DNA from 2 places in the Aeromonas media genome. Region 2 is predicted to be linked to the other one. Evidence: predicted binding sites of a transcription regulator. Region 2 holds the regulator's gene; the other holds the start of a gene.

Region 1 (6,510 bases), 1.3 Mb from region 2:
ATTAGTTGTTCTTTGGCTTAAACAGCGCGACATGGTAACACACTGAGCCAAATACCTTAAGCCACAAATCCGGGTAGCACGTCGGGCTGGTGTGACCAAGTCCGTCCGTTATAATGCCCGCCAGGACAATAGATTGCGCGCGCCCTGCCCGCTGCGCGCCCTGCCACAGGATCATCGAAAAATGAACAGTGATGCCAATGTCGATCTGACAGAAATCGCCAAATTTGAAGCCATCGCCTCCCGCTGGTGGGACATGGAGGGCGAGTTCAAACCCCTGCATCAGATAAACCCGGTGCGCCTTGACTGGATCACCGACAAGAGCGGCGGCCTGTTTGGCAAACGCGTGCTCGACATCGGCTGCGGCGGCGGCATCCTCTCCGAGAGCATGGCCCGCCGGGGGGCTCGCGTGACCGGCATCGACATGGGCAAGGAGCCCCTCGGGGTTGCCCGCCTTCATGCCCTGGAGCAGGGTGTGGAGCTCGAATATCGCCAGATGACCGCCGAAGCTCATGCCGCCGAGGCCCCGGGCCAGTATGACGTGGTCACCTGCATGGAGATGCTGGAACACGTGCCGGATCCCGCCTCGGTACTGCGCGCCATCGCCACCCTGGTACGACCGGGCGGCAAGGTGTTCGTCTCTACCATCAATCGCAACCCGAAAGCCTACCTGATGATGATCCTGGGGGCCGAGTACCTGCTCAAAATGGTGCCCAAGGGTACCCACGACCACAAAAAGTTCATCACCCCTGCCGAGCTGTGTCGCATGGGGGAAGCCGCAGGCCTGCTGGTACGGGACATGAGCGGCGTTCACTACGCGCCGCTGTCCAACAGCTTCAAACTCGGCAAGAACGTCGACGTCAACTACATGGTAGCGTTCGCGCGCCCGGAGCAAGGCTGATGAGCACCGACAAGGCCCCCCTGCGCTGCGTGCTGTTCGATCTCGACGGCACCCTGCTCGACACGGCCCCTGATCTCGGCGCCGCCGTCAACCATGTGCTGGTGAGCGAAGGCTTTGCCCCGCTGCCCGAGGCCATCATCCGCCAGACCACCTCCCACGGGGCGCTCGGGCTGCTCAAGGCGGGTCTGGGGGAGGATCTGCTGGAAGAGTTGGGTGCCACGCGCTTGCGCACCGCCCTGCTCGACCATTATGCAGCCAACCTCTGTGTCGGCACCCGCCCCTATGAGGGGATGCTGGATCTCATCGAATGGCTCGATGAGAAGAAGCTGCCCTGGGGCATCGTCACCAACAAGCCGGGCTTTCTCACGAAGCCGCTGCTGGCCGCCCTGCCCGAGCTTGCCAGCTGTGGCGTCACCGTCAGCGCAGATACCCTGCCGGTGCGCAAGCCAGACCCCGCCCCCATGTTCTTTGCCTGCGAACGGCTCGGGGTCGAGGCGGCGCACTGCCTCTACGTGGGGGATCACGTGCGTGACATCGAGGCGGGACGCAACGCCGGCATGCGCACTGCGGTGGCGGGCTGGGGCTATCTGAGCGATGACGAGGATCCCGCCGACTGGGGCGCAGATCTGCAGTTTGACACCGTGCAGGCGTTGCACCACTGGCTGCGCTACGAGCTGACCTGAACACGGCACGGCATAGGTGGATCATCGGGGCAACTTTAACGCCATGGGGTGGCCAGATGAGCACGACGCTCACTCCTGGAGCCACGCTATGGTCATGACAGGGGGCACTGATATGCCCCCTTTTTCGAGGTGGTGACAACCGTGCGCCAACGGGGATCGGACAGCTTTTGACCCTGACTGCACAAGGGATAACCAGGCTGAATTTGCTAGTAAAAACACCCTCTTTTCGCAAGCAAAAAAAGTTATTTAAATTTTCCATCTTCGATCATCAGACTTGCATTTGCCGGATCGGACGGATGAAAACCCACTCACTGTGAGCAGTCACTAACTCGGGCCCGAACACCCACAATTTATCCACAGCTAATGCGTTATCCACAGATTGCAATGCCGTGCCGACCTCACTATCTTGTAGTTCGAATTTAAAATAACACTATATCTTGTGATTCATGGCGCACTTCGCCCCCAGGCCACCATCGAGAATGGCGCCCTGGATGCGTGGCGCCATGGTTTTTCGGGAATCAACTAAAGGTCATCAGCCAATGAACTTGTTTGTGACGAAGCGTAACGGCCACAAAGAACCCATCGATCTGGATAAAATTCACCGTGTGCTCGACTGGGCCGCCGAGAAGCTCGACAACGTGTCGGTCTCCCAGGTGGAGCTCAAGTCCCACATCCAGTTCTATGACGGTATCCGTACCGCCGACATCCACGAAACCGTCATCAAGGCCGCTGCTGACCTGATCTCCGAACAGAGCCCGGATTACCAGTACATGGCCGCCCGTCTGGCCATCTTCCACCTGCGCAAGAAGGCGTACGGCCAGTTCGAGCCGCCCCACCTCTACCAGCACGTCGCCCGTCTGGTGGACATGGGCAAGTATGACAAGCACCTGCTGACCGACTACACCCAGGCCGAATTCGAGGAGCTTAACGGCTACCTGGATCACTGGCGTGACATGGACTTCTCCTACGCAGCGGTCAAGCAGCTGGAAGGCAAGTACCTGGTGCAGAACCGGGTCACCGGCGAAATTTACGAGAGCCCGCAGTTCCTCTACATCCTGGTGGCGGCCTGCCTGTTCTCCAAGTATCCGAAAGATACCCGTCTGGACTACATCAAGCGCTTCTACGATGCGGTCTCGACCTTCAAGATCTCGCTGCCTACCCCCATCATGAGCGGCGTGCGCACCCCGACCCGTCAGTTCAGCTCCTGCGTGCTGATCGAGTGCGATGACAGCCTGGACTCCATCAATGCCACCGCCAGCGCCATCGTCCGTTACGTCTCCCAGCGTGCCGGCATCGGCATCAACGCCGGTCGCATCCGGGGTCTCGGCAGCCCCATCCGTGGCGGCGAAGCCTTCCACACCGGCTGCATCCCCTTCTACAAATACTTCCAGACTGCCGTGAAGTGCTGCTCACAGGGCGGCGTGCGCGGCGGTGCCGCCACCCTGTTCTACCCCCTGTGGCACACAGAGGTGGAGAGCCTGCTGGTACTGAAGAACAACCGCGGCGTGGAAGAGAACCGGGTCCGTCACATGGACTACGGCGTGCAGATCAACAAGCTGATGTACCAGCGCCTGATCAAGGGCGGCGACATCACACTGTTCTCCCCGTCCGATGCCCCGGGTCTGTACGACGCCTTCTTCGCGGATCAGGACAAGTTCGAGCAGCTCTACGTCAAATACGAGCAGGATCCGAGCATTCGCAAGAAGACCCTCAAGGCGGTGGATCTCTTCTCCCTGATGATGCAGGAGCGCGCCGGCACCGGTCGCATCTACATCCAGAACGTGGATCACTGCAACACCCACAGCCCGTTCGATCCGAGCGTGGCGCCGGTGCGTCAGTCCAACCTCTGCCTCGAGATTGCGCTGCCCACCAAGCCGCTCAACAACGTGGATGACGAAGAGGGCGAGATCGCCCTGTGCACCTTGTCTGCCTTCAACCTCGGCGCCATCGAGAAGCTGGAAGACCTAGAAGAGATGGCGGATCTCGCCGTGCGCGCCCTGGATGCCCTGCTCGACTATCAGGACTACCCGCTCAAGGCTGCGATGAAGGGCAGCATGAACCGCCGCACCCTGGGGATCGGCGTCATCAACTACGCCTACTACCTGGCAAAGAATGGTGCCCGCTACTCCGACGGTTCCGGTCTGGCACTGACTCACCGTACCTTCGAGGCGATCCAGTACTACCTGCTGAAGGCCTCCGTGCAGCTGGCCCGCGAATTCGGCCCCTGTCCGGCCTTCAACGAGACCACCTACGCCCAGGGGATCCTGCCCATCGATACCTATAAAAAGGATCTCGATGTGCTGTGCAACGAGCCGCTGCATCTGGACTGGGAAAGCCTGCGTGAAGAGATAAAGACCGTGGGTCTGCGCAACTCCACCCTGACCGCCCTGATGCCGAGCGAGACCTCCAGCCAGATCTCCAACGCTACCAACGGCATAGAGCCGCCGCGCGGCCTGGTGTCGGTCAAGGCTTCCAAGGACGGCATCCTCAAGCAGGTGGTGCCCGAGTATCACCGCCTGAAGGATCAGTACGAACTGCTGTGGAAACAGCCGAGCGTCGATGGCTACCTGCAGTTGGTCGGCATCATGCAGAAGTTTGTGGATCAGGCGATCTCCGCCAACACCAACTACGATCCGGCCCGTTTCGAAGGCAACAAGGTCCCGATGAAGCAGCTGCTCAAGGACTTGCTGACCGCCTACAAATACGGCCTCAAGACCCTCTACTATCACAACACCCGTGATGGTGCGGACGATGCCCAGACCGATCTGCAAGACGACGGTTGCGCCGGCGGGGCTTGTAAAATATAAGTCGCTGCACGATCTGATGAACCGGGCGGGAGCATGAAGCTCCCGCCCTCCTGTCTCCTCTCATTCAAGACATTCAAATCACCATGGCTTATTCAACGTTCTGCCAGACCCAAAACGACCAGCTCAAGGAGCCGATGTTCTTCGGCCAGTCGGTCAACGTGGCCCGTTATGATCAGCAAAAGCACGACATCTTCGAGCGGCTGATCGAGAAGCAACTCTCCTTCTTCTGGCGTCCGGAAGAGGTGGATGTCTCCCACGATCGCATCGACTATCAGGCCCTGCCACCCCATGAGCAGCACATCTTCATCTCCAACCTGAAGTACCAGACCCTGCTGGATTCCATCCAGGGTCGCAGCCCGAACGTGGCGCTGCTGCCGCTGGTCTCCATCCCAGAGCTGGAGACCTGGATCGAGACCTGGGCCTTCTCCGAGACCATCCACTCTCGCTCCTACACCCACATCATCCGCAACATCGTCAACAACCCGGGGCAGGTGTTCGACGATATCGTGACCAACGAGCAGATCCTCAAGCGTGCCGGCTCCATCAGCCACTTCTACGACGATCTGATCGAGGCGACCGCGCTCTACCACCTGCACGGTGAAGGTACCCACCGCGTGGCGGGCCGCGAGGTCTCCATCAACCTGCGCGAGCTGAAGAAGAAACTCTATCTGTGCCTGATGAGCGTCAATGCCCTGGAGGCGATCCGCTTCTACGTCAGCTTCGCCTGTTCGTTTGCCTTCGCCGAGCGCGAACTGATGGAAGGCAACGCCAAGATCATCAAGATGATCGCCCGCGATGAAGCCCTCCACCTGACCGGCACCCAGCACATGCTGAACCTGATGCGCAATGGCCTGGACGATCCTGAGATGGCCGAGATTGCCGCCGAGTGCGAGCAAGCCTGCTTCGACATCTTCAAGGAAGCAGCCGAGCAGGAGAAAGAGTGGGCCGAGTACCTGTTCCAGGATGGCTCCATGATCGGCCTGAACAAGGACATCCTCTGCCAGTACGTGGAATACATCACCAACCTGCGCATGAGCGCGGTCGGCCTGCAACCCGCCTTCATTGGTGCCAAGCAAAACCCAATTCCCTGGATCAACACCTGGCTGTCCTCCGACAACGTGCAGGTGGCGCCCCAAGAAGTGGAGGTGAGCTCCTATCTGGTCGGCCAGATCGACAGCGAAGTGCACGCAGACGACCTGGGTGACTTCGAGCTGTGAGTGACGCCACCGGCACGCTGACCCCTGCCCCGCACGCGGTCCCCGCGCAGAGCGAAGCAGGCTCGCCACGGGTGCATACCCAGGATGGCGTGCTGCACGCCCATCCCGGCGAGAGCGTGCTGGAGACTCTGGAGCGCCACGGTCATCACGTGGAGTTCCAGTGCCGCAGCGGCTATTGCGGCGCTTGCCGCACGCCCTTGCTGGCAGGCTCGGTGCACTACGCCGCCGTGCCGCTGGCGTTTGTCTCCCAGGGAGAGTGCCTGCCCTGCTGCTGCCAGCCGGTGGGTGCCATCCGGCTGGACATCCAGAAGGGCTGACGCCACTACGGGCTGGTAAATCACAGCCAATAAAAAGCCGCCGGAGCAAATCCGGCGGCTTTTTTGCTTCTTGAACTTCTCTTAAGGGCGCCCTGTGCAGACGCCCGAACCATCAAAGGATCACAGCCAGGGGGCGGCGGTCGGCCCGTGGTGCAGGCCCAGCTTCCAGACCCGGCCAAAGTGTTTGTAGTGACCCGCGGCCATACCGGCCTTCTCCCCCATGCCGTGGTAGAGATCCAGGTGTCCTCTCTTCACCGCGCCGCCCACATCCAATGCGATCAAGAGCCGCAACTGGTGTTTGCCGGTCCAGTTGCCGGCTTTGTCGAGCAGCGGCACCTCAGCCAGGATGGGCGTGCCCATCGGCAGCAATGTCTTGTCGGCCGCCACCGCCGCCAGTGGCAGCAGCGGAATGCCGGCGGCGCCGATCACATCATTGGTGGGGCGACGTTCGAAGAAGACATAAGACGGGTTCTGCTCTACCAGCTCCTTGACGCTCTCCTCCGGCTTGCTGTTGGCCCACTCCTTGATGGCCTTCATGGACATCTGCTCCTTGGGCACCTCTCCCCGGTCGATCAGCACCCGGCCGAT
Region 2 (6,510 bases):
ATCGGCCGGACAGTCTGGTTTGAGATCAATGCCACCTTCGGGTGGCATTGTTTTTTGCGGCGTTCGGCAACACGAGAGGGCCTGATGACTCTGAACTGCGAAGAAAATAGCCGGCAAGGCAAAGTAGCCATGGCCAGTGAACAGCAAGACAAGGCGCTGGAGGCGGCGCTCAGGCAGGCGATCCGCGCCCAGTATCACTTTCGCCCCAGCGAACAGGGACTGCTGGCATGGGACGTGCGCCGACTGGTGCGGCTGAGCCGAGCGCTGCCGGTGCAGGCGGTGGCGCTCGGCGAAATTGCCGAGCTCGACCAGGTGCACTGGTACGGCCATGGTGCCGCCAGCCCCACGGTACGCAGCGTGGTGGAGCACTGTCAGTTGATGATGGCGGCCGATCTCGCCTATCCCATCCTGCTGGACAGCGCCGGCCGGGTCATGGATGGCATGCATCGGGTGGGCAAGGCATTGATGCTGGGCCACAGCCATATCGAGGCGCACCGCTTTGTCGTTGATCCGGCGCCCGACTATCAGGGTTGCGACCCCGATGCCCTGCCTTATGACGACTGAGCCAGGTTGATTGGATGATTAGGGCGAACATCGGAAACACTATTTTTTCAAGAGATGGATTGCTGGAGATAGCTCAGTGAAGAGAGTGCTAGAGATTCGAAACTATCGGCTCAAAGCCGGGAGTCGAGCGATTTTTCATGCGTTGGTGGCAGAGCAGAGTTTGCCTTTACATCGTGAGTGGGGAATGGATGTGGTGAATCACGGGCCCTCCCTGCATGATCCGGACGTTTATTTCTTGATGCGGGCTTACGATGACCTTGAGGAGTTGAACCGTTCACAGGCGGCATTCTATGCCACTGAAGCATGGCGGAGAGGTCCGAGAGAAGCCATTGTCGAGTTGATCGAGAGCGACGCAAATACTGTGCTCTGGTTGCCTGATGTAGCCATTGATGCACTCCGTGGCTGCTGATGACATCTGTAGCATCCCTTGTTTTCACGGGCTTTTACCGGTTCTGGATGGCCGTGCTACACTGGCCGGCCTAGAGCCGGCCCCCGGGGCAGGCGCCCTTTTCCGTCAACGCCGGAGGTCCGATGCATTGCCCTTTCTGTAGTGCGGTAGATACCAAGGTGATCGATTCCCGTCTGGTGGCAGAAGGCCACCAGGTGCGCCGCCGTCGTGAATGCCTGCTCTGCCACGAGCGCTTCACCACTTTCGAGATGGCCGAGCTGGTGATGCCCCGCGTCATCAAGTCCAACGGTTCCCGCGAGCCATTCAACGAAGACAAGCTGCGCGCCGGCATCTTGCGGGCGCTGGAGAAGCGGCCGGTGAGCATGGAGGCCATCGAGAAGGCGGTCAACCACATCAAGTCCCGTCTGCGCGCCACCGGCGAACGCGAAGTCGCCTCCCAGCTGGTGGGCAACCTGGTGATGGACGAGCTCAAGAGCCTGGACAAGGTGGCCTATATCCGCTTTGCCTCCGTCTACCGCAGCTTCGAAGACATTCGCGAATTCGGCGAAGAGATCGCCAAGCTGGAGAAGTAACGTTTCCTTCCCCCAGGGCAGGATGTTTTGTCAGAGGAGCCCAGATGTTTAGTCAAGACGATTACCAATGGATGAGCCGGGCCCTCGAACTGGCTCGCCGAGGTCGTTACACCACGGCCCCGAACCCCTGTGTCGGTGCCGTGCTGGTGAAGGCCGGCGTGGTGGTGGGGGAGGGCTGGCACAAGCGGGCTGGTGAGCCCCATGCCGAAGTCTATGCCCTGCATGCCGCCGGTGAAGAGGCTCGCGGCGCCACCGCCTATGTGACCCTGGAGCCATGCTCCCATCACGGCCGCACGCCCCCCTGCGCCGAGGCGCTGATCAAGGCCGGCGTGACCCGGGTGGTGGCGGCCATGGTGGATCCCAATCCCCAGGTGGGAGGACGCGGGTTGCGCATGTTGTCTGAGGCGGGCATCAAGACCGACTTCGGCCTGCTGAGCGCCGAGGCCGAGGCACTCAATCCCGGCTTCTTCAAGCGGATGCGCACCGCCTTCCCGCAGGTAACGGTCAAGCTGGGGGCCAGCCTGGACGGTCGCACCGCCATGGCGAGCGGCGAGAGCCAATGGATCACCTCTCCGGAGGCGCGCCGCGACGTGCAGCGGCTGCGTGCCCGCCACGATGCGGTGCTCTCCAGCGCCGAGACGGTGCTGGCCGACGGCGCCTCCCTGACCGTGCGCTGGGACGAGCTGCCGGCCTCGGTCAAGGCAAGCTACCCCAAAGAGACGTTGCGCCAGCCGCTGCGGGTCATCGTCGACTCGCAAAACCGGCTGACCCCGGACCTGCTCCTGTTTCAGAGTGAGGGCCCTGTGCTACTGGCCCGCCACAGGGTCGACGGGGACTGGCCTGCCTGGGTGCAGCAACTGACCCTGCCGCTGCTGGATGGCAAGCTGGATCTGGTCAGCCTCTTCATGCTGCTGGCCAAGCAGAACATCAACTCTGTGCTGGTGGAGGCGGGGCCGCGGCTGTGCGGCGCCCTGCTGGAGAAGGGGTTGGTGGACGAGCTGATGCTCTATCAGGCGCCCAAACTGATGGGGGATGAGGGGCGCGGCCTGTTCCACCTGCCGGGGCTGACGCGTCTGTTCCAGGCCCCCAAGCTCACTCTCAAGGATGTGCGCTTGGTTGGGCCGGATATTCGCATTACCGCCAAAATAGCCTGATTTATCAATGTTCAAGGGGGCAGTACCTGCCCCCGTCATCAGCAAGGTGATCTGCATGTTTACCGGAATTATCGAAGCCATGGGCACCCTGGCCGCCCTGCACCGTCAGGGGGATGACATGGCCCTCACCGTCCATGCCCCGACCCTAGACTTTGGCGACGTCAAGCTGGGCGACTCCATCGCCACCAACGGCGTCTGCCTCACCGTGGTGGCCCTGGGGGACAAGAGTTACACCGCCGACGTCTCCCTTGAGACGCTCTCTCGCACCGGTTTTGCCGAGGCCAGGGTGGGGGATCCGGTGAACCTCGAGAAGGCGCTGATGCCGAGCTCCCGCCTCGGTGGCCACCTGGTCTCGGGCCACGTCGATGGCATCGGCGAGGTGAAGAGCAAGTCCAGCAGCGGCCGCGCCATCGAGTACTGGATCAAGGCACCGGCAGCGCTCTCCCGCTATATCGCCGAAAAGGGCTCCATTGCGGTGGATGGCATCAGCCTGACGGTCAACGCCGTGCAGGGGGATCTCTTTCGCCTGACCATAGTGCCCCACACCGCCCAGGAGACCACCATAGCCCGGTGGAAACCGGGTCATCGCGTGAACCTCGAGGTGGATCAAATCGCCCGATATCTGGAGCGGCTGATGCAGGGGAGGGGACAGGATCAGGAGCAGAACGCATCCAGTCTGACCCTGGAGAAGCTGGCCCAGTCCGGTTTCCTGTGACGCGGCACTGTGCGGGAAAAACGCTTTTCTGTGATCCCGCTCCGATTGAAATGGGGCCCAGCGCCCCCATCTAGAGCACAATAGACAGTATCAAGCCGAGCCGGCAGGCTCAACCCCCCAAGCATGTTGATGGAGTAGCCCATGGCGCTGAGCACAACCCAGGAAATCATTGCCGATATCAAGGCAGGCAAGATGGTGATCCTGATGGATGACGAAGACAGGGAGAACGAAGGGGACCTCATCATGGCCGCCTCCTGTGTCCGTCCGGAAGATATCAACTTCATGGCGCGCTACGGTCGTGGCCTCATATGCCTGACCCTGACCCGGGATCGCTGCAAGCAGCTGGCGCTGCCGCTGATGGTTGACCGCAACAACGCCCAGTTCTCCACCGCCTTCACCGTGACCATAGAAGCGGCCGAGGGGGTGACCACCGGCATCTCCGCCGCCGATCGCGCCGTCACCGTGCAGGCTGCTGTCGCGCCGAACGCCAAGGCCGCCGATCTGGTGCAGCCCGGTCACATCTTCCCGCTGATGGCGCAGGATGGTGGCGTGTTGACCCGTGCCGGTCACACCGAGGCGGGTTGCGATCTGGCCCGTCTGGCGGGTTACGAGCCGGCCTCCGTCATCGTCGAGATCCTCAACGAGGATGGCACCATGGCGCGCCGTCCGGATCTGGAAGTCTTCGCGGAGCAGCACGGCATCAAACTGGGCACCATTGCGGATCTTATCGAGTACCGCAACCAGCACGAGACCACGGTAGAGAAGGTGGCTGAGTGCAAGCTGCCCACCGAGTTTGGCGAGTTCGACCTCGTCACCTTCCGCGACACCATCGACAATCAGGTGCACTTCGCCCTGAAGAAGGGGGAAGTGAAGGCCGACCAGCCGACCCTGGTGCGGGTCCATCTGCACGACGTGCTGAGCGATCTGCTGCTGACCGACCGTCACGCCGCCCGCAGTTGGCCGCTGCCCAAATCCATGGCCCGCATCGCCGAAGAGGGCGGTGTGCTGGTGATCCTGGGGGCAGAAGCCCATGGCGAGGAGCTGCTGGCCCGGGTCAAGGGGTTCGAGGCCGCCGACAAGGGGCTGCAACCGGAAGGGGCCAAGTGGCAGGGCACCTCGCGCCGGGTCGGCGTGGGCTCCCAGATCCTCAAGGCGCTCGGCGTCGGCAAGATGAGACTGCTGAGCTCGCCGAAAAAATACCACGCCCTCGGCGGTTTCGGTCTGGAAGTGGTGGAGTACGTCGGCGAGTAAGCACCTTGGTACTTGCTTGATGAAGTACCATCGCCCTGCCAGCGGGTTCGACCCGGAGGTTGTGGAATACGTCGGTGAACAAGCCCCTCTGACGGGGTGAATGACGATCATGGCCGCTTGTTGCGGCCATGGTTTTTTGTCGCGGCTCTGTTGTGCTAGAATGCGTGCACTTTTGGCCCCGGCCCCTATTGATTGCACAGAGACAGGATTTCCAATGAAGATTATCGAAGGGAATATCGCCGCTCCCGAGGCGCGTGTTGCTATTGTCGTTGCCCGTTTCAACAGCTTCATCAATGACAGCCTGGTGAACGGTGCGGTAGACGTACTGAAGCGTCAAGGCCAGGTCCAGGACAGCAATCTCACCCTGGTGCGCGTACCGGGTGCCGTCGAAATTCCCCTGGCAGCCAAGAAGCTGGCCAAGAGCGGTCAATACGACGCCATCGTTGCGCTCGGTACCGTCATCCGTGGCGGCACCTATCACTTCGAACTGGTGGCGAGCGAGAACGGCAAGGGGCTGGCTCAGGTGATGATGGAGTATGACATTCCCGTCGCCTTCGGCGTACTGACCACTGAAAACATTGAACAAGCCATCGAGCGCGCCGGTACCAAGGCGGGTAACAAGGGTGCAGAGGCTGCACTGAGCGCGCTCGAAATGATCAACGTCCTGAAACAGCTGGACGTGTAACGAGGAGAAGTACATTGAAACCGTCCGAGCGCCGTAAGGCCCGTCATTGCGCCACCCAGGCCATCTACCAGTGGCAGATGACCCAGGCAAACGTGGGCGACATCGAAGAGCAGTTCAAGATCGATCAGGACACCAAGGGTGTGGACCTGAGCTATTTCCGCGATCTGCTGTTCGGGGTAGCGGTCCACTGCAACGAGCTGGACAAGGTGTTCTCACCTTTCCTCTCCCGTCCGCTGGAAGAAGTGGACATGGTGGACAAGGCGATCCTGCGTCTGGCGACCTACGAGCTGACCCGTCGTGATGATGTGCCGCCGCGCGTGGTGATCAACGAAGCGATCGAGCTGGCCAAAGCCTTCGCCGCCGATGACAGCCACAAGTTTGTCAACGGCGTACTGGACAAGGTGATCAAGACGCTGCCCAAGCGTTGATCCCGCCGTCTGTAAGCATTTAAGAGAGGAGCCAGCTTATTGCTGGCTTTTTACTGTATGGGTGAATTTGAGCTGATTGAGAAGTACTTCAAGGTCCCCCACGCCCGCAAGGACGTGGTGATGGGCCCAGGGGATGACTGCGCCCTGCTGACCCTGCCCCCCGATACCCAACTGGCGGTGAGCACCGACACCCTGGTGAGCGGCGTGCACTTCTTCCCGGACATGGATCCGGTGGATCTGGGGTACAAGGCGCTGGCGGTCAACCTCTCCGATCTCGCCGCCATGGGGGCCGAGCCGCGCTGGGTCTCCCTGGCACTGACCCTGCCCGCCGTCAACGAGGCCTGGGTTGCGGGCTTTGCGGAAGGGTTCCTCGAGCTCGCCGAATATTACAACGTGGCCCTGGTGGGGGGGGACATGACCCGCGGGCCACTCTCCATCACCGTCTCGGTGAAGGGATCCGTGCCGACCGGTCGCGCCCTGATGCGCAGCGGCGCCAGGGTGGGGGACGGCATCTATGTCACCGGCACCCTGGGGGATGCGGCCCTGGCCCTCTCCCACTTGCTGGGCAAGCGTACCCTCAACGAGAACCAGCTGGCGGCCGTGCTGCCCAGGCTCGATCATCCCCATCCCCGCATCCTGGCCGGTCAGGCCTTGCGCGGGCTGGCGAGCAGCGCGCTGGATCTCTCCGACGGCCTGGCTTCCGATCTCGGTCATATCCTCAAGGCGTCCGGC

The links. Region 2 encodes NrdR, which represses ribonucleotide reductase genes. Its sites were predicted from a motif close to CACNNTATANNGTG; they were not measured.
Region 1: the regulator NrdR is predicted to act here: its motif matches at 2,010-2,023, upstream of nrdA (class 1a ribonucleoside-diphosphate reductase subunit alpha).

What each region holds. Positions count from the first base shown of each region.
Region 1 covers NZ_CP075564.1:2,295,648-2,302,157, forward strand. The annotation lists gene ubiG (bifunctional 2-polyprenyl-6-hydroxyphenol methylase/3-demethylubiquinol 3-O-methyltransferase UbiG) at 182-898, shown strand; gene KI797_RS10560 (HAD family hydrolase) at 898-1,581, shown strand; gene nrdA (class 1a ribonucleoside-diphosphate reductase subunit alpha) at 2,121-4,388, shown strand; gene nrdB (class Ia ribonucleoside-diphosphate reductase subunit beta) at 4,472-5,605, shown strand; gene yfaE (class I ribonucleotide reductase maintenance protein YfaE) at 5,602-5,922, shown strand; gene mltA (murein transglycosylase A) at 6,043-6,510, opposite strand, start outside.
Region 2 covers NZ_CP075564.1:1,006,528-1,013,037, forward strand. The annotation lists gene glyA (serine hydroxymethyltransferase) at 1-1, shown strand, start outside; gene KI797_RS04780 (hypothetical protein) at 130-564, shown strand; gene KI797_RS04785 (NIPSNAP family protein) at 641-973, shown strand; gene nrdR (transcriptional regulator NrdR) at 1,096-1,545, shown strand; gene ribD (bifunctional diaminohydroxyphosphoribosylaminopyrimidine deaminase/5-amino-6-(5-phosphoribosylamino)uracil reductase RibD) at 1,590-2,699, shown strand; gene KI797_RS04800 (riboflavin synthase) at 2,755-3,414, shown strand; gene ribBA (bifunctional 3,4-dihydroxy-2-butanone-4-phosphate synthase/GTP cyclohydrolase II) at 3,556-4,665, shown strand; gene ribH (6,7-dimethyl-8-ribityllumazine synthase) at 4,880-5,350, shown strand; gene nusB (transcription antitermination factor NusB) at 5,365-5,778, shown strand; gene thiL (thiamine-phosphate kinase) at 5,836-6,510, shown strand, end outside.